Regions from separate parts of the Bacillus sp. NPDC077027 genome, predicted to be linked through region 1. Evidence: a T-box and tRNA genes for the amino acid it is inferred to sense, from the RefSeq annotation. Region 1 holds a T-box; the other holds one or more tRNA genes.
The links. The T-box of region 1 lies ahead of alaS (alanine--tRNA ligase). A T-box ahead of a tRNA ligase gene usually reads a tRNA of that ligase, here a tRNA-Ala.
Positions count from the first base shown of each region.

Region 2: it encodes a tRNA-Ala, which carries the amino acid that the T-box ahead of alaS (alanine--tRNA ligase) is inferred to sense. The anticodon was not compared.

Region 1 is NZ_JBNNIO010000001.1:367,441-379,073, forward strand. Features, by position in the region: gene recD2 (SF1B family DNA helicase RecD2) at 1-395, shown strand, start outside; gene ACQKEZ_RS02010 (PRC-barrel domain-containing protein) at 488-946, shown strand; gene ACQKEZ_RS02015 (hypothetical protein) at 960-1,151, shown strand; gene ACQKEZ_RS02020 (YrzQ family protein) at 1,171-1,302, shown strand; gene ACQKEZ_RS02025 (amino acid ABC transporter permease) at 1,337-1,987, opposite strand; gene ACQKEZ_RS02030 (amino acid ABC transporter permease) at 2,003-2,656, opposite strand; gene ACQKEZ_RS02035 (transporter substrate-binding domain-containing protein) at 2,738-3,547, opposite strand; gene ACQKEZ_RS02040 (amino acid ABC transporter ATP-binding protein) at 3,560-4,288, opposite strand; gene ACQKEZ_RS02045 (AI-2E family transporter) at 4,498-5,559, shown strand; T-box leader at 5,607-5,815, shown strand; gene alaS (alanine--tRNA ligase) at 5,901-8,537, shown strand; gene ACQKEZ_RS02055 (IreB family regulatory phosphoprotein) at 8,627-8,893, shown strand; gene ruvX (Holliday junction resolvase RuvX) at 8,898-9,314, shown strand; gene ACQKEZ_RS02065 (DUF1292 domain-containing protein) at 9,331-9,615, shown strand; gene ACQKEZ_RS02070 (hypothetical protein) at 10,188-10,376, shown strand; gene ACQKEZ_RS02075 (hypothetical protein) at 10,592-10,756, shown strand; gene ACQKEZ_RS02080 (hypothetical protein) at 10,737-10,886, shown strand; gene mltG (endolytic transglycosylase MltG) at 10,978-11,633, shown strand, end outside.
Region 2 is NZ_JBNNIO010000002.1:1,515-10,408, forward strand. Features, by position in the region: gene ACQKEZ_RS05515 (N-acetyltransferase family protein) at 1-442, opposite strand, end outside; gene ACQKEZ_RS05520 (SPFH domain-containing protein) at 504-2,051, opposite strand; gene ACQKEZ_RS05525 (hypothetical protein) at 2,064-2,606, opposite strand; gene ACQKEZ_RS05530 (DinB family protein) at 2,786-3,265, shown strand; gene ACQKEZ_RS05535 (iron-containing alcohol dehydrogenase) at 3,306-4,514, opposite strand; gene betB (betaine-aldehyde dehydrogenase) at 4,539-6,008, opposite strand; gene cudC (choline uptake/conversion transcriptional regulator CudC) at 6,218-6,775, shown strand; tRNA gene ACQKEZ_RS05550 (tRNA-Ala) at 6,883-6,955, shown strand; gene ACQKEZ_RS05555 (hypothetical protein) at 7,189-7,479, opposite strand; gene ACQKEZ_RS05560 (biofilm-forming protein) at 7,629-8,105, opposite strand; gene ACQKEZ_RS05565 (peptidoglycan recognition protein family protein) at 8,212-8,894, opposite strand, start outside.

The DNA of each region.
Region 1 (11,633 bases):
ATGGACATGAGGTCACATTCACAAAAAAAGATTTTCACCAATTTACACATGCGTATTGTTGCTCCATTCATAAGTCTCAAGGGAGTGAGTTTCCAATCGTTGTTTTGCCAGTGCTTAGAAGCTACTACCGAATGCTGAGAAGAAATTTGTTGTATACAGCGATTACACGCAGTAAGAAATTTTTAATCCTGTGTGGTGAAGAATCAGCACTGGAGTGGGGCGTGAAAAATAACGATGCCTCGCTGAGACAAACTTCATTGACCATGCGTCTCGTTCAGACAGTTGAGAAAATGGATGCAGAACTTGAAGCCCTGCAAAAAGAACTGCCATTTAGTGTGCACGATGCAAATATTGGAATGGAAGGTGTCACTCCCTTTGATTTTATGCATGATTAAAATGGCTTCCTTCATGGAAGCCATTTCTTCGTATGGGGATTACGGCAAACGCATACGATAAGAGTGTTCCGCAAAAGGTGGTTGATCACACTTTGAGAACATGTCGAGAATTACAGGGAATGTCCATTTATACTCGTGACCTGTCTTCGGAACTTGGGCGTGTGAAGGATATTTGTTTTTCTCCTGATGGCAGCTGCCAGGGTTACATCCTAGATGGTAAGAAAAAAGACTGTGCGCTGATCCCATTCTCAATCAGTGACAAACTGACGGATAAAGGTCTTTTTGTTCAGACCGACCTTACAGCCGGTGCACAGCCTTCCGCAACATCATTTTTATTTAACAAATTAAAAAAGAAAATGATTCAATCATCAGAAGGAGAAAACCTGGGCATATTGGAAGATGTATACTTTTGCAGAAAAACGGGCACAATCGTAGCATATGAACTCTCAAACGGCTTCTTTACAGAGTTATCAGGGATCAGAAAGCGGCTTAATGCAGCTGGAACCTTGATTGATGTTCAAAAAGAAGCACTTGTTCTAGACCGGACGTAAAGAGGTGCTTAATATGCTCATTTGTCCAAACTGCAAATGCAAGGACATCGGAAAAATTGGGGTCAATCAATATTATTGCTGGGGCTGTTTTATTGAATTGACACTGTCAAAAGGCAAAATATCGACACACCAAGTTGAGGAAGACGGGACACTTAGCAGTTTAGATGACCTGTTCAGTGACGATGAACGCTCTATCCAATTATAAGCGTTAAGGGGGAATTAGCATGGGCAGAATGACTTCTTCACTTCTGACACTTGGTGCGGGGGCACTTGCATATCACTTTGCTAGTAGATATGATATGCCGTCAAAGCGAGATATGAAAAAAATGAGAAAACGTATTATGCGCATGATGTAACAAAGAAGGGACATCCAAAGTTGGATGTCCTTTTTTATGTTTGGCGTATTTCTAAACGTCTTGCAATGAGTGAGAGACCAAAGTTAACAATAAAGTACATAAGCGCTGCTAAAAGGAAGATAGGAAGCAAATACGATTGACTTTGTCCGTTTAATATTTGTGCATGATGTAACAGTTCTGGTAATGCGATTACGACAGCTAGTGATGTATCCTTTAAAAGTGAGATGAATTGACTCACAATAGGAGGGATCATCCGCCGAAGGGCTTGGGGCATAATAATCAAGCGCAATGTTTGAACGAATGTTAAACCCGAAGATCTTGCAGCTTCAACCTGTCCTTTATCAATGGATTTTAATCCACTGCGAATGACCTCCGACAACATAGCGGATTCAAAGACGGTTAAGGCTGCAATAGCAGAAGCAGTAATGCTCAATTTCAGACCAATTTCAGGCAAGGCAAAATACGTAAAGAAAATGATAAGCAAAAGTGGTAAATTTCGAATCGTTTCAACAATGACAGCGAGCACTTTTGATAGGACAGGGATTTGTGCAAATCGCAAGGTGCCCACCACAAGTCCAATGACAAAACTGAGGATAATTGATATGAAAGCCACTTTTAAAGTGACCGCAAATCCTTCAAGCAAAAATGCGAGATGATCGGGTTGATAAGCGCCTAAAAAATCCATCGTTTCTCCCCCTTTCTAGTGGCTTCGTGCCATTCTTCTTTCTAAATAATTTACGCCAACACTAAGTGGGATTGTTAAAAGTAAGTAAAACATGGCAACGAAAATATACACATCAAAGGTGACAAACGTACGTGAGGCAATTAAATCCCCCTGATACATTAAATCGAACCCAGCGATGACGCCTAAGATCGACGAGTTCTTTACAAGGTTGATAAATTGATTTCCGAGTGGGGGAATGACAATTTTGATAGCCTGTGGCAAAATGATATATCTCATTGTACCGCCATAAGATAAACCAGATGCGCGCGCAGCTTCCATTTGCCCAATCGGGACTGCTTGTATCCCAGCACGAATCGCCTCTGCAATAAATGCTGAGGTATAAATAGCAAGCGCAATCGTACCTGCCGTAAAACCATCGGCAACAATTCCCATGACGGGCAATCCAAAGAAAAAGACAAATGTAATCAATAATAACGGAATATTCCGAATAAATTCCACGTAAGCCGTTCCTAGCCAATTGAGTGGTTTGAGTGGTGCAATTCTCATAATGGCAATGAGCGTACCGATGATAAAGCTTCCGATCAAGGCAATGATGCTAGCACCAATCGTATATTTAAATCCTTCTAAATAGACATTTAAGTTTTCGGATAAAATAGAAAACCTTAGCAATCAGGGTCACTCCCTTCAGGTAAAGGACAAGCCGAGGATGAACCACAATGGCTCATCCTAAAGCATGTTCTCATCAAGAGGTCATTCTTTGATCCATTTTTGATAGATTTTATCGTATTCTCCATTAGCTTTTAACGCTTTTAGCGCTTTGTTGATTTCGTTAGTGAGTTTTTCGTCTCCTTTTTTGACAGCAATTCCGTACGGTTCATCTGTGAATGTACCACCGACGACTTCGTATTGGCTATCCTCAGCCGCCATTCCAAATAAAATCGCATTATCTGTTGTCAGCACTTGTCCTTGGTTTGATTTTAAAGCGGTAAACGCTTCTTGATAATTTTCAAATTCCAGTACAGAGGCCTTTGGCGCCTTTTTTCGAATATTTTGAGAGGAAGTAGAGCCTTTCACGGCTAATACCTTTGTTCCTTTTTGGATATCATCAATTGATTGAATGTCACTGCCTTTTTTCACAAGCAATGATTGGCCCGCCTCGAAATAGACATCAGAAAAATTCACTTCTTTTTTTCGTTCCTCTGTAATAGTCATCGTTGCGACAATCGCGTGAATTTCCCCTTTTTGCAGAAGAGGAATTCTTGTTTTTGAAGTGACTTCTTTGAATTCCGCTTTTGCATCATCCCCAAGCATCTTTTTTGTGATCGCCTTGGCAATATCAATATCGAAGCCTTCAATTTCTCCATTACTTGGGTTTTTTAAACCAAAAAGGCGTGTGTCATTTTTAACACCAAAGACGATTTTTTTATCTTTTTTGATCGTTTCAAAAGAACTTCCCTGCTTTGCATCTGTTGACCCTTTTTCAGAGGAACCGCAGGCGGTTAGCAGAGTAAGGCAAAACGTGAATAAACATAGAAAAAAGAGCTTTGTTGTTTTTTTCATCTCAAAATCCTCCTAATGATTTAAAATTCTGCTCAAAAAGAGCTGTGCCCGCTTTTCGCGAGGTTGTACGTAAAACTCTGCAGGTGTTGATTCCTCCAGAATTTTCCCCTCATCAATGAACACAATTCGATCGGCTACTTCCCTTGCAAATCCCATTTCATGTGTGACGACAACCATGGTCATCCCCTCGCGTGCAAGCTGTTTCATGACATCTAATACTTCGCCAATCATTTCTGGATCAAGTGCAGATGTTGGTTCGTCAAATAACATCACTTCAGGCTTCATCGCAAGACCCCGTGCGATGGCAACGCGTTGTTGTTGTCCACCTGATAATCTTGACGGATAGGTGTTTGCTTTTTCGGGAATACCGACCTTCTCTAAATAAAATGCGGCTGTTTCTTTTGCTTCCTCCTTGCTCACTTTTTTCACTTTCATCGGAGCAAGCATAATATTTTCCAACACCGTTTTATGTGGATAAAGATGAAAGTGCTGAAACACCATGCCAATGTTTTGTCTGATGAGATTCATATTCGTCTTAGGATCCTGAATCGGGACGTCATTTAAGAGAATCTGCCCTTCATCAATTGTTTCAAGACGGTTGATACATCTGAGCATCGTGCTTTTTCCAGAGCCTGAGGGACCAATAATGACAACTACCTCTCCTTTTTCAATATGTAGGTTAATATCTTTGAGCACATGAAATTGACCGAAATGCTTGTTCACTTGTTCGAATGTGATCATGAAGAACCTCCTTTGTGAAAATTTGGATAAAGTGAGTCAGAGTAACATGAGGGAAAATGAATATCATTCAACTTTTTAACAGCAACCAGTGATTTTTTAAGAGGACTGTATGTTTATATATGTATTCATTTTTAACAAAAATAGGACAAATTTTATTTAGATGGATATTTGAAGGTCAGGGATAAACAATAAGAAGAGGGGTGAAGAAGGTGAATAGGAAACCGATAGAATTCGTCATTTACGCAGCGGGTACATTGCTCGTGCTCGTATCCATTTATATATTGGTTCAACTTGATGAGTTGTGGATGCCACTTGTCATTTTGTTAAAAGCAGTGCTCATTCCACTTTCACTTGCTATTTTTATTTCATATTTGTTATATCCGATTGTCGAAAGGTTGCATAGCACTGGTCTCCCGCGAACAATAAGCCTCCTGCTTATTTATTTGCTTTTTTTTGGCGGTGTCGGTTTTGCAGTTTATAAAGGAGTTCCCGTTATGATTGTTCAGTTGAATGAATTGTCTGAACAAATTCCGATTTTAGCAGAGACGTATAACGGTGCGTTATCACATATTCACCGTCATACGAACCATTGGCCAGATGGTTTGCATCATCGCTTAGATCAGCTTATTTTGCAAACGGAGACGTACGCAGCAAACGGGGCAGAACGTATCATTGTCAGTTGTAAAGTATTATTCGACTATGTTCTGATCGCCGCTTTAATTCCATTTTTAGTGTTTTATATGGTAAAGGATATGAACACGATGAAAAGAGCAGCATGGTATTTAACACCGCCTAAGTTTCGGAAACGTGGATCTCTTTTTGTGAAGGCAATAGATGATTCACTTGGGGATTATATACGAGGACAACTGCTCGTTTGTTCTTTAATTGGTGGGGCGGCAACCATTGTCCTGTGGCTGTTCCATATCCCATATCCGCTTGTGTTAGGATTAATTATCGGCGCAACGAATGTGATCCCGTATTTTGGTCCAATCATTGGCGCGGTTCCTGCCTTGATGATTGCCTTCACCATTTCAACGAAATCTGTCATCATTGTGATTGTCACAGTAGCTGTTCTGCAATTTCTAGAAAGCAATGTGCTAAGTCCAATCATTGTTGGGAGAAGTCTGCATATGCATCCAGTCGTCATTATGCTTGCACTCTTAGCGGGAGGAGAGTTGTTTGGCTTAATTGGGATGATCTTAGCGGTTCCATTTGCTGCGATTTTACGTGTCATCCTTGTGCAAATTATTCATATGAGGGCAGAGCATTGATTGACATTAAGTGGCGAGTTGTCTATAATAATTTCGATTCATAAAATGAGAATTCATTGATGGACCCGAGTACGTTGAAAAGCTGATTGAGAGAGAGGCTTTATTTGCTGAAAGAAGCCTTATCAGAACTTTAACGGAAGCTAGTCCTGAGTGCAGATAAACACTGCCGCTCTTTTCCGGCGTTAACGGATTTTAAGGTGATAGACGATTGTTGTCTATAATCAGGGTGGTACCGCGAGAACATCTCGTCCCTGTGTAAGCATTTTTATGTTTGCATAGGGCGAGATGTTTTTTTTTGTATGTGTGTGAACAGTGTGGAATGAAAAAGGAGGAACTTTATAATGAAAACTTTAACATCTGCTCAAGTGCGTCAAATGTTTTTAGACTTTTTTAAGGAAAAAGGACATTCGGTTGAGCCAAGTGCACCACTTGTGCCACATGACGATCCTACGCTTCTATGGATTAACAGTGGGGTTGCAACTTTAAAAAAATACTTTGATGGACGTGTAGTACCTGAAAACCCCCGTATTAGTAATGCTCAAAAGTCAATTAGAACAAACGATATTGAGAATGTAGGGAAAACAGCTCGACATCATACATTCTTTGAAATGCTAGGAAACTTCTCAATTGGCGACTACTTTAAAGAAGAAGCCATTGATTGGGCTTGGGAGTTTTTAACGAGTGAGAAATGGATCGGATTTGATCCGAAGCTGTTATCGGTGACTGTACATCCAGAAGATGAGGAAGCATATGTCCTTTGGAAAGATAAAATCGGTGTACCAGAAGAACGAATCATTCGACTTGAGGGGAATTTCTGGGATATTGGTGAGGGGCCAAGTGGTCCGAATACAGAAATTTTCTATGACCGTGGAGAAGAGTATGGGAATGATGCAAACGATCCAGAACTATACCCTGGCGGAGAAAATGAACGCTATTTAGAGGTTTGGAATCTTGTGTTCTCAGAATTCAACCATAATCCAGATGGTTCATATACACCACTGCCAAAGAAAAATATTGATACGGGCATGGGGCTTGAACGCATGGTTTCTGTGATTCAAAATGTTCCAACGAACTTTGACACCGATTTATTCATGCCTATTATTCATGCGGTAGAAAACATCTCTGGTGAAAGCTATGGTGAAACAAAGGAGAAGGACACAGCCTTTAAAGTCATTGCTGATCATATTCGCACAGTTGCATTTGCTGTAAGTGATGGAGCACTTCCGTCGAATGAAGGCCGCGGTTACGTGCTAAGACGTTTGCTCCGCCGTGCAGTACGTTATGCAAAAACAATTCACATTAACCGTCCATTCATGTTTGACCTCGTCCCGGTTGTGGCTGAGATTATGAAGGATTTTTACCCAGATGTTCAGGCGAAGGAAGAATTCATTGCCAAAGTGATTAAAAATGAAGAAGAACGCTTCCATGAAACTTTAAACGAAGGTCTTGCCATCCTGTCTGAAATCATGAAAAAAGAAAAAGATAAAGGCAGCTCTCAAATTTCTGGAGCAGATGTGTTCAAGCTGTATGATACGTATGGTTTCCCTGTTGAATTAACGGAAGAGTACGCGCAGGATGAAGATATGACTGTTGATGAAGAGGGCTTCAAAGCGGAAATGGACAAACAACGTGATCGTGCAAGAAAAGCAAGACAAGACGTTGGCAGTATGCAAGTCCAAGGCGGTGCCTTAGGTGATATTAAAGTAGAAAGCACATTCGTTGGCTATGAAAACTTAATGGCAACTGCACAAGTGATTGAACTCTTGCAAGATGGAGAGATCGTCACTGAAGCACATGAAGGTGAAACGGTTCAAATTTTATTAAATGAAACACCGTTTTATGCTGAAAGCGGTGGTCAGGTAGCAGATAAAGGCTACTTACGAAGCAGTGAAGTGGTCATTGAAGTGAAGGATGTTCAAAAAGCACCGAACGGTCAACATGTTCATGAAGGGCTTGTGGTGAGCGGGACGATTCAAAAAGGTCTTGAAGTGACAGCAGAGGTTGAGGCGGCGCTTAGAAAAGGGATTGTCAAAAACCATACAGCAACCCATTTGCTTCATCAGGCATTAAAAGACGTATTAGGCAGTCATGTAGGTCAAGCTGGATCGCTTGTAAACGAGAATCGACTTCGCTTTGACTTCTCCCATTTCGGTCAAGTGACTAAAGAAGAATTAGCGCAAATAGAAAAAATCGTCAATGAAAAGATTTGGGAAGGTATCTCTGTCGCAATTGATTTAAAACCAATTGCTGAAGCGAAAGAGATGGGCGCTATGGCACTGTTTGGTGAGAAATATGGTGAAATTGTGCGTGTTGTTCAAGTGGGTAACTACAGCTTAGAGCTTTGCGGCGGCTGCCATGTGCAAAACACAGCGGAAATTGGTTTGTTCAAAATTGCATCAGAGTCAGGTATTGGTGCAGGGACACGTCGTATCGAGGCGGTTACAGGCAAGGGAGCTTATGAAGAATTAAATGCTCAGCTTGCAATATTAGAAACTGCCGCAGCTGAATTAAAAACAAATACAAAGGACGTACCAAAACGAATTGTCTCCTTGCAGGCTGATTTAAAAGAAGCACAAAGAGAAAATGAATCGCTTCTTGCCAAGCTAAGCCAGGCTGAAGCAGGCTCAATTTTAGAAAAAGTGCAAGACATTGGCGGTGTGAACGTTCTCACTGAGAAAGTAAATGCAAAGGATATGAACCATTTAAGAACCATGGTAGACGATCTAAAAGCAAAATTAGGCTCAGCTGTGATCGTTTTAGGTGCAGTACAAAACGGAAAAGTGAACATCTCAGCAGGTGTCACAAAAGATTTAATCGAAAAAGGACTTCACGCAGGTAAGCTTGTCAAACAGGCAGCTGAAATCTGCGGAGGTGGCGGAGGCGGCCGTCCTGATATGGCACAAGCAGGTGGCAAACAGCCAGAAAAATTACAAGAAGCACTCGCAACTGTCGAAGAATCTGTCAAATCCGTTTTATAATCAGGCAATGTAGTGTAGAATAAGGTATTAGATAAGCGATTAGATAAATGCTTGCTATTTAGAATTTTGGAAAAGAGGTGCAACACGCAGTGAGTTCATTTGATAAGACAATGAAATTTAACTTTTCTGATGATTCAGCTGAAACCAATATCAATGAGGTGCTTATCACGGTCCATGACGCACTTCAAGAAAAAGGATATAACCCGATCAATCAAATTGTCGGATACTTGCTGTCAGGCGACCCTGCTTATATTCCAAGACATCAGGATGCACGCAACCTAATTCGTAAAATTGAACGAGACGAATTAATTGAGGAATTGGTTAAATCGTACTTAGAGACACATAAAGAGGCGTAAAAACATGAGAATTGTAGGCTTAGATTTAGGCACGAAAACGCTTGGTGTTGCCATCAGTGATGAAATGGGATGGACGGCACAAGGCATTGAAACAATAAAGATTGATGAAGCAGGCGGAGATTTTGGACTAGCCCGCCTGTCTGATATCATTTCTGAGTATGGGGCTGACAAGATTGTGCTTGGCTTTCCAAAAAACATGAATGGTACGGTTGGCCCAAGAGGCGAAGCCAGTCAAACATTTGCGAAAGTATTAGAAAACACGTACAATGTTCCTGTTGTGCTTTGGGACGAGCGACTGTCTACAATGGCAGCAGAAAAGCTGCTTATCTCTGCTGATGTCAGCAGACAGAAACGCAAAAAAGTCATTGATAAAATGGCTGCTGTCATGATCCTGCAAGGATATTTAGACAGCTTAAATTAAAATGAGGTGAAACAAAATGGAACACGGAGAAAAACAAATTACAATCGTTGATGATAATGGCAATGAACAGCTTTGCGAAGTATTATTTACTTTTGAGAGCGACCATTTTAACAAATCATATGTCCTTTATTATCCAATCGCAGAACAAGACAATGAGGAAATTGAAATTCATGCATCAAGCTTCACACCAAATGAAGATGGTGATGACGGCGAGTTACAGCCAATTGAAACAGATGCAGAATGGGACATGATTGAAGAAACATTAAATACGTTCTTAGAACAAGAAGAGGACGAAGAGTAGAAATAAAAGACCTGTGGAACAGACGAAAGCTTGTCTGCATTCACAGGTCTTTTTTTGATGATGGAAGCTCTGAGGTGACGATCAGCTTTTGATTTTTCCCTGAACGTCTTGAAAGTTAAGCAAATAAAGACCATGATCGAATGACAAAGAAAAGAAAGATTTTTCTTCAATGTACTGATCTTTTTGATTGAGCCATTCACTTCTTTGAAAATAGCGTAAACACCTTCTCCGAATACCTCTGCTTCAACAAAAATGCGTTGCTTGAAAAATTTTCTGCCGCATAGGTAAAACAGACGCTGAACGAGAACGACATCACAGTTTTATATACAGTGCCAACGATGACAGAAGCACTTCTTTCTAATAGTGCGTGATATGATCAATCATGCACAATCATATCATCAGGAGCAGATTGGTCAAAGGCATTGGGATTGTATTCAATCCCCCATTTCTCAATTTGTTACTTAACTCCTGAATATGGCACTAACTATAGAAAGTTACGACTGATTATTTTACAATTTCATGGTAACATAAATCTTCTTACTATTGTAATTAAAAGTATAATGGGGGTTTTTATGATAAAAAGAGAAGTTTTTCAAATAGTTTTATTAACGGTTTTTTTAGGTGTTTTTCTTTATCAAGGTGTACAAAGAGATTTTCCTGTTCAATATTTGGTTACCTTAGTTGTGTGCTATGTTGCTGTAATAGTTTATAGAATTATAAAAGTAGTGAGGTATAAAAAGGAGCAAAGTACTGTTGAGTAGTTTGAAAAAATATGAACTTTAATCATTCTAGCTATTTTTTGGATTGCGGTATCTGCAATCCTTTTTCTATTTTCATTCCTTCGTTGTATTTGCTATTTCGGAAACAGAAGAAGCAGGCAATTGTGATGACTTCTTCTTTAACACGCTTGATGGAAATCGAGGCAAGCCAATATTTCAGCCAAATGGTGGTACGGTGACAGTGACCAATAGCTGCAGTGAGGAAACTGCTTCAACAACATCACTTAACAACTGATGATATTGCTCGATTTGAAATCAATGAAGCATTTGCGGTGAAAGTGGCACTCTTTGTAAGGGAACTGGGTATTTCATATGATCGTGTGAATGTTCGCGGTGGGCGCTTTGTCTGGCCATCCGTATAGCGCTTCAGGTGCTGCACTTGTTATTCGATTATATGATGAAGCGAAAAATATAACAAAAGGCAACTATGTCATTGCGACGATTGGTAGTGGTGGTGGCATCGGTTTAGCTACTCTGTTTCAGGTGACTTAATCTGAGAAAGATGAAAATATGTATTTGCCAAGTAATTGCCGAATCTAGTCGAATCATGTACTATAAAGGCTAGATGTGAGGAGGGCGATGCATGTTTTCAGAGCAAAAAAACCAACCATTCTATAAAAGAAAAGCAGGAATTGTGATTTTATCTGCCATCGCTGTGATCATCATTGCAGCATTATCTGGCTTTTTATATGTAAAGTCAGCACTTGGGCCAGTTGATCAAAAGAGTAAACAAACGGTCAACATCCATATTCCAAACGGTTCTTCAGTGCCACGAATCGCAAGTATTTTAAAAGAGAATGGATTAATTAAAAATGATCAGCTGTTTACTTACTATGCCAAATACAAAAAAGCATCCGGATTCAAAGCAGGCTATTTTCATTTAAAAAAAACGATGGATGCAGACAAACTCATTCAAAAATTAACCGCTGGTGGAACTGATTATGCATTTCAGCTTGTGATTCCAGAAGGGAAGCAACTGTCAGACATTGCAACCATCATTGCTAATCAGACAACCTACACAGCAAAAGAAGTGACGGCGAAACTAGATGAAAAAGCCTTCATAGAAAAACTAAAGAAAAAATACCCAAAGACAGTGACATCTGGTATTGAGAAACAAACAGTCAAGCATCCACTAGAAGGCTACTTGTTTCCAGCGACCTATCCGTTCTATGATGAGAACGAGCCTTTGGAAAGCATCATTGAGACGATGGTGAAACAAACGGATCACTATGTGAAAAC
Region 2 (8,894 bases), on a different contig from region 1:
GTTCAAACTGGCTTGTTGCGACAACATTTGGCTGTAATTTCTGATAAAACTGCACTGCTGAATTTCGGTCAAAAACCCACAATAGCATATGAGAAAATCCTTCTTCAATTAAATAATCTATGCCTGTAGCTATGAGTGCTGTTCCTGCACCAGTCTTTTGTTTTCCTTCTATTAAATAAATAGCGTATAGTTCAGCATCATAGTGAGCAAATTGTTGATCACGTTGTTTTCCAAATGATGCAAACCCAAATACTCCTTCTTCATCTTCAGCTACAAATGTTCCGTAAAGAGATCGCTCCTCCCATTTTTCAATTTGTTCATCGACGGTGAGGTCATCTAAATAAGCTTGTGAAATGATACCACGGTAAGTAGATTTCCAGCTTTCCACATGAACCTCTGCTATTTTTTGAATATCTGATGGCTGTGCTTGTCTAATGTTCACATGACTCACTCCTTTGCTTATATTCAAAAATAGACACCTTCCTTAGAAGGCGCCTATTCATTTATTCTTCTATTTTACGTTCAACAGCTGTTTCTTTTCTCGGCTGTTTGATTTCATTCGTTAATTCTTGAATGCTTTGTTTCACGTTACCTTTGCCAGAGAAATTCTCAATGATTTCTTTGACATCAATACCAGATGAAGCTTTTAAGCTTTCCTGCAAGCTAGACATCAAGTTTGTCGCATAGCTCGTGACTTTATTAGCTCCACTGCCTTCTCCATTTCCACCTGTGTCAACAACAGTGATCTTATCAATGTTAGAAAGTGGTGCAGAAACTTGCTTCGCATATTCAGGAAGCATTTTGACAATCATATCGAGAATGGCAGCCTGACCATATTGTTCGAAGGCTTCTGCAATTTTTTCTTTTGCTTCCGCCTCTGCAAGACCTTTGAGCCTAATAACTTCTGCCTCAGTTTCCCCTTTTGCTCGATCCGCTTCTGCTTTTGCTAAACCATCAATTCTTACTTTTTCAGCTTCCGCTTTCGCCATCGCTTCAATGCTATATTTTTTCGCATCGGCTTCTGCAAAACGTTTTGCTTTCTCTGCTTCTGCAGATTGCTCGACGGCATAACGGTCTGCATCGGCTTTCTTTTTCACTTCAGAATCATACTGGCGTTCACGACGCTGAATTTCTTTTTCTTCCAGTTCTATTTGTTTTTGACGTTCAATGATTTTGACTTGCATTTCTTGCTCAGTTACCTGTTGACGATTACGTGCTGTTTCAAGATCATATGCTTGGTCAGCGCTTGCTTTGGCTGTATCCTGATCACGTCTGAATTCGGCCCTTTTTAGTTGATTGATTTTTTCAGCTTCAGCAATTTCTGTTGCACGCTCAAGTTCTGACTTTTTCGCATCTTTATCTGCTTCAGCACGTTTGATACGTGTTTCTTTATCTGCTTCTGCAGTTGCGATATCTGCATCACGTTTCACTTGAGCGATTCTTGGCTTACCAAGGGATTCAAGATAACCGTTTTTGTCACGAACATCTTTAATTGTAAAGGATACAATCAAAAGCCCCATCTTAGCTAAATCCTGAGATGCAACACGCTGTACTTCTTGTGAGAACTTTTCTCTATTTTTATATATTTCTTCCACTGTCATAGACCCTAAAATGGAACGAAGATGACCTTCTAACACTTCTCTTGCTTCGTTTTCACGATCTTCTTTTGATTTTCCTAGAAATTGCTCTGCTGCTGTTGCAATTTCTTCTATAGAACCGCCAATTTTAATAATTGCAGTCCCATCCGCCATTACTGGAACTCCTTGCTCTGTATACACCTCTGGAGTTGATACATCTAGCTTGCTTGATAAGAGACTAAGAGGCTCTGCTTGTTGAAAAACAGGCAATACAAATGTTCCTCCACCTCTGACAATCTTAATTTTATTACCACCTTCATCCACATGCACATTTTTACTTCCAAGATAGCTTCCTGTTACAATCAATGCTTCATCCGGTCCTGCTGTACGGTACTTTGAAACAAATACGCCAATGAGTGCAATAAGTATAACAAGTGCAATTCCAATCACAATTAAAATCGTTGTTCCTGGCATAAAAAACCCCTCCTATATAAGTTCTTCATTTGGTGTAACAGATAAAACTCCTTTTTTCACTTCTACGACAAGTACACTGGTTCCATAAGGAATCTCTTCTTGATCAAAGCTCTTCGCTGGTTTGGAAATTTTCCCACTGTTACTAGTCAAGAGGACTTCACCAAATCCATCTTTTGGAACGGATACAATCACTTCTCCCGTTCTTCCTTTTAAATCAGCTTCTGTATAAGAAAGCGATTCCTCAGCGGACGAAAGCGGTATCAAAACAAATATATTCAAACAAGTTACAAGGATCACCGCGATGACAGCAGATAAAGTTGCACCTAGTAAACTACCAATAATTCCTGTTTTTTCGATGATAAATCCTCCAGCTGAAAAAAAGGTAAAGAACGCGAGTATTAGTGTTGGTTGAAGAAACGGAAGAGGAACCGCTTCAAACAATCCATCTAACACATCACCGAAAAAAACAAAGATGAGTGTCAGGATACCTGAAATAATCAATATGTATAAATATAATGTCTGTAGCGAAAGGCCAAATAATTCCACATTCCTCATCCTTTCTTCATAAAGCGAAAAATATAATATCCACCTCCATTGTATTCCTTCTATCAGGTAATACGAACCACTATTGTAAAAGTTTCATTTTTATTGCATTTTCTAAAGGAACTTCCAAACAATCTAAAGAATGCTTACAGAGAATCATTGTGTTAAAATGTAAAAATGAGGTGATTGAAATGAGTTTATTACATGAAGCAAGACAAGAGTTGTGGCAAGAGCTTAAAGGGTTAAATGAACATATGTTAAATCAAAAAATATCTGATGAAAAATGGAGCATTCAAGAAGTCGCAGATCATCTAAAAAAAATGGACTTGATCTCAGCGAAACACCTTGCGTCACAAGTCAAGACGGCTCCGATTAAAGACTATCAAGAAAAGCCTGTAGAATCAGCAGAGGATCGTTCTAGAAAAGCATCAGCTCCTAGTATCGTTGAACCGGATCGAAAGCATGTCACATCCACTCAACTAAAGGATGAGTTAGATACAGCCCGTGAGCAATTGAATCAAATTGTGTCTACGTTTACTGAAGAGGATTACAATCGCGTGGTTCCTCATCCTGTATTTGAAGAGCTTTCAGTCAAGCAATATCTCGATTTCATTGGCGCACATGAAAAAAGACATATTCATCAAATCAAAGAAATAAAAGATCAACTATAAAAAAGAAACTCCCTGTCAGCAAGATAGGGAGTTTCTTTTTTTATACAGTTTTAGGCGTGAGGTTAAAACAACGTTCGTAAATCCATTTATATGCTTTCTCATTTAAATCTCTCGGGTTTCCGACTGTTTGAGGATCTTTCATTGCTTCTTTTGCTAAACGATCAATCATGTCTTTTGAAACACCTTGTTCTTCTAATGAAGGAACTTCTAAATCTTCTACAAGTTCATACATCCAGTGAACAGCTGCTTTTGCCGCTTCTTCTGTTGTCATACCGCTTGTATCAATACCAAATGCTTTAGCGATGCGTGCGAATTTTTCAGGGTAACCTTTCCAGTTATATTCCATGACTGGTCCCATCATTGCAGCAACACATTGACCATGTGCAACAGGAATAATGCCTCCTAGTGTTTGACTCATAGCATGCGCCGCTCCTGCAGATTCACTTCCATAAGAAAGACCAGCGAGCATAGCTGCTTGAGCCATACCATATCTTGCTTCAAGATCTTCTCCATCGGCAAATGCACGACGAATATAATGTGCTGCATATTCGATGGCCATTAATGCGACAGCATCGGTAATAGGCTGAGCGAATTTCATCGTGTAGCATTCAATTGCATGTGCAAGTGCGTCGATTCCTGTCATCGCTGTGACATGAGGCGGCATTGATACATGAAGCTCAGGGTCAATCACTGTTAAATGCGCTGCAATTAACGGTCCACCTGTATTAAACTTAAATTCTCTTTCTTCATCTGTAATCACTGCCCATTGCGTCACTTCTGAACCTGTACCAGCAGTCGTTGGAATGGTTGTTAATGGTGGGATTCTGTTTTCTAGCGGTTTTTTCCCTTCTGCTGCTTCATAATCAAGCACTGTTCCTTCATGTGTTACTTCAACTCCAATGGCTTTTGCAGTATCCATTGAACTCCCACCGCCAACAGCGACCAATCCATCACAGCCTTCTTTTTTATATAGAGCAGAACCTTCGTTCACTAGGCGCACTGGTGGATTCGGCTCAACTTTATGAAAGAGCACAACGGCAATTCCAGCTCCCTTCAATGACTCGATGACTGGATTAACGACACCTGCTTGATAAATGCCTGAGTCCGTAACAAGAAGTACTTTCGTGACACCATATGCTTTCACTTCTTCCCCAACATGTTTCACTGCACCAATCCCATGTTTAATCACAGTTGGAATCTCAAATGTATGAAACTTTTGCATGCTTTCAATTTTCATATTTAACGTCATAAAAATCTCCTCCATGTATGTATTTTATTTAAACCAGTGCACTGCTTCTGGCTTTGTATTACGGTATAAATGTTTAATTTCTGTATATTCTTCAAGACCAGTTCGTCCCAGCTCACGCCCAAGACCTGATTGCTTATAGCCCCCCCATGGTGCCTGCGCAAAGTATGGATGGAAATCATTGATCCACACTGTACCAAGTCTTAATTTGCTTGCAACCCGCTCTGCTTTTTCAATGTCCTTAGACCAAACTGCACCCGCTAACCCATATATCGTGTCGTTTGCTAATCTGACAGCCTCTTCTTCAGAACTGAACGACTCCACAGTTAACACTGGTCCGAATACTTCCTCTTGTACAATTCGCATGTCAGCAGTACAGCCGGAGAAAATAGTAGGTAAATAGAAAAAACCATTTTGTAGTTCTTTTGCTTTCGGACGTTTCCCACCTGTTTCTAGGTTTGCGCCTTCTTCGATTCCAATCTCTACATACTTCTCTACTTTTTTACGATGTGCAGCTGAGATGAGTGGCCCACTTTGCGTCGTTTCATCAAAGCCATTGCCGAGCTTAATTTTTTTAGTTCGCTTAACCAACTCTTCTAAAAATTCATCATGAATGGCTTCTTCTACTAAAAGTCGAGAACCTGCTGAGCATACTTGGCCCGCATGGAAAAATACAGCATTCATCGCCTGATCAACTGCAACATCTAAGTCAGCATCTTTAAACACAATATTCGGATTTTTCCCACCAAGCTCAAGTGCGATTTTTTTCACATTCACGCTAGCGCCTTGCATGATCTTTTTACCTGTTTCAATCCCACCAGTAAATGAAATCAAATCCACTTGATCACTTACGGCAAGCTCATCCCCTACAATTGTGCCAGATCCAAGTACGAGATTGGCCACACCTGCTGGAACACCTGCCTCTTCGATTAATTGAAATACTTTGATCGTCGTCAATGGTGTAATTTCACTTGGCTTCAATATAATCGTATTTCCTGCCGCAAGAGCGGGTGCAATTTTCCAGCTTGCTTGAAGAAGCGGATAATTCCACGGCGTAATCTGACCACACACTCCAACTGGTTCACGAATGATTTCACTTTTTGAGTTTTGAATAGGTGACGCAATGACTTCACCGCCATCTTTATCAGCAAGTCCGGCATAATATTGAAAAACATTCGCAATATCACTCATATCAGCTTTACTTTCTTCCAATGTTTTACCCGTATCAAGTGATTCTAACTTTGCAAGTTCATCTAAATCACGTCTTATCAGTTCAGCAATTTTTAATACAAAATTGCCTCTTTCAAGTCCAGGAAGGCTGGCCCACTCACCTTGATCAAATGCTTTTCTGGCAGCTTTAATCGCTAACTGTGCATCATTTCTAGACCCTTCACTTACAGTGGCTATCACTTCTTGATTAAAAGGATTGATAATGTCTCGTGTCTCGCCACTTTTAGCGCCAACCCATTGTCCATTTATAAAAAGTGTCTGACTCATGTAATGAACCTCCTCTGAATTCCTCATTCGATAAGTTTGTTAAATAAAAATTTAACGTTTTGAACATAATTAACTTAACATGACTATTTTTTTATGTCAAAGTCCTATTTGCTTATTTTGCTTTGACATTTCGCATTCTTTCGATAAGATATAGTCCATAAAGAATTTTTTGAACGAATTTAATGAATTAAATAGAAAGCAGGGACATGATGAAGAAACAAGAAGTACAGGAAGCAGAGGAAAGCATTTTAGCTGCTAAAGATCTAGTCATCGATTCCATCGCTGAAACGATGGATTTATACGGGATCACACGAAGTGCAGGTATTTTATATGGAACTATGTATTTAAATGAGGAAATGACACTTGATGAAATGCGAGAAGAATTGCAAATGAGTAAGCCTAGCATGAGCACAGGTGTTAAAAAACTGCAAGATATGAATATCGTAAAGAAAACGTTTCATCGTGGAAGAAGAAAACATAGCTTTGTCGCTGAAAAGGACTTTTTTAAATTTTTCACAAATTTCTTTCCACAAAAATGGGATCGGGAAGTCGAAGTCAACCTAGCTGCCATTGAAGAAGCACAAAAACGACTTCTTGACATCACACACGATACAAAGGTAGAAAAAACGTTAAAAGAAGAGGCGATGCGACTTATCGAACAACTCGAAAGTTCCAAAGCCTATTATGATTGGTTAAAAAGACTGGCAAACGCCGTTCACTCTGGAGAAATTTTTAAGTACATTTCCATTCACGACAAAGATCGATAGTGTCTTATAATAAACATTATTTGTCATGTAACAATAACCGAAAAATTGTACTTTTCAGCTTGAATTTTAGAGAAGGATTGACTATAATAAGTGTTGTCGTAATACTCGGGGAATTAGCTCAGCTGGGAGAGCGCATCGCTGGCAGCGATGAGGTCAGGGGTTCGATCCCCCTATTCTCCATATTTGAAATCCTTACTGATGTAAGGGTTTTTCTTATTTTATTTTCTTGTAATGGGTCCATATTAGGGTCATTTAATTTAAATTGTCCTTAAAGAAGACAAAGGGCTAAAATAAAAATCATTTTAGACCTTTATCAACAATCTGAAACCTCTCTTTTGCAGAGAGGTTTTCTCATTCTTCAAGAAGTAAGTCACATACTTAAGTTTTTTTTGAACAAGCCTAGCATAGGTTCATTAGAACTCTTCTAACCCATATTCCTTAGCACCTGCTGCTACCAACCTGTAAACAGCCAATAGATGTTCATTGATTTGTCTCTCAGTTTCCTCCCCAAATGCATCAAACCCTATTTTGATTTCATTTGAGAAGTCAAATTTTCTTGATCCTACTTGAGCAATATTTTTCTTTACAAGCTGTGCCGTAAAATAACCAGACGCCTCCTTATCAATCCTTTCCCATGTAATCGGATCAATACCCAAACTAATAGAAAATGAGTAGTCCTTAATACTTAATATTTGATCAGTCATACCCTCTCTCCTTTTTTTGTATATTTTTGATTACAGCGTACAACAGTCACATAACAAGAGCTCTCAACTTATAGAGAAACATGTAAAAACCCTATCCAAATTAGGGATAGGGCTTCTCATTTACCATTTGTCTTAGCAATCAAGCAATCTTATTTTGTAGCATGTTGATACGATTTATTCAAATAGTCAGGCTCTTGAATCTGATAACCAAATACTCCTTTTATTTCAACATCCCCACAGCCTTCATCTTTTGTAATTTCAATGCCGTGCGGTCTGTAAATGTACATTCCACTTGATTCGATTCGATCAGTAGCGCTTAGATCATATTGATTGCCTGTATATTCTTTTATAGATGACGGAAAATCTGTTCCTGATAAGGATGTTCTAAACAATGTGATCTTTAGAGTACAACCTTCTGCATTTAGAATAGAAAATCTATAGCCAAATGTAGATTTATAAAAATCAGGATTTTTTTGTCCCCCTTTAATCCAAAGTATTTTTTCTTGTTCAGTCATTGTGAAATCAACATTTTCTTCTTGGTAAATGACCTTTGCTGAAACCTTCTCAATGTTTAAACCAAATACAACAATAAAAGAAAGTGCCAACATAGCAAATAATCTTTTCATTTAAAATCCCTCCAGTCCTTTTCATTATTATACACTAGATATATCCAAAAATGGTTATTTTTTCTTCGAAAGAGGGAGGAGTTTTATCTTTTACATCTTTATTTGTCTATCTTTTCAGTATCTTCATTAACTTCTCTTTTGTTTTTGGTCCATAAATTCCATCTGCCGCTAACCCATGCATCATTTGAAATCGCCGAACAGCATTTGCGGTCTTTGGTCCATAATAGCCGTCAATTCCATTGTTTTTGGCTCCTTTGTCGGGATAGAAATGGATGGAAGCCAATGCCTGTTGTAGTGCTTTGACTCCTTCGCCTTTGCTTAATGGCTTTGTTATTTTTAAAATGCCTGATGGGAGATTCAGTTGGTTCGGAAGCGATTGTTTCTTTTGTGAAATTGCTGTCATAGGTATAGTCGTGCTCATCGTTTTTGTTTTCTTATTTGTATGAGCAACAGCAATCCCCGCTTTAAAGCGATCCCACCCGTCAAGCAATTTTCGTGGACAATGCTTGCCACTCCAGCGTTTATGAGGTACAACATTTGCCAGGGTGATTCCTTGTGTGCTCATCAGTTGTCGGATGAGCCATTGAGCATTCTCAACCGCCTTTTCAAAGTTGCCATCCTCATTTTCACAAATTTCAATACCGATCGATTTCATATTCCCAGTTCCTCGTCCATCCCCTGCATGCCAGCCGTTCTCGTTTAGGGGGAGGTGCTGATAGATGACTTTATCATCCACAGTAAAATGCCAACTGACACCTGTGCTGGATCGTTTTATGAAATGAGCATGAT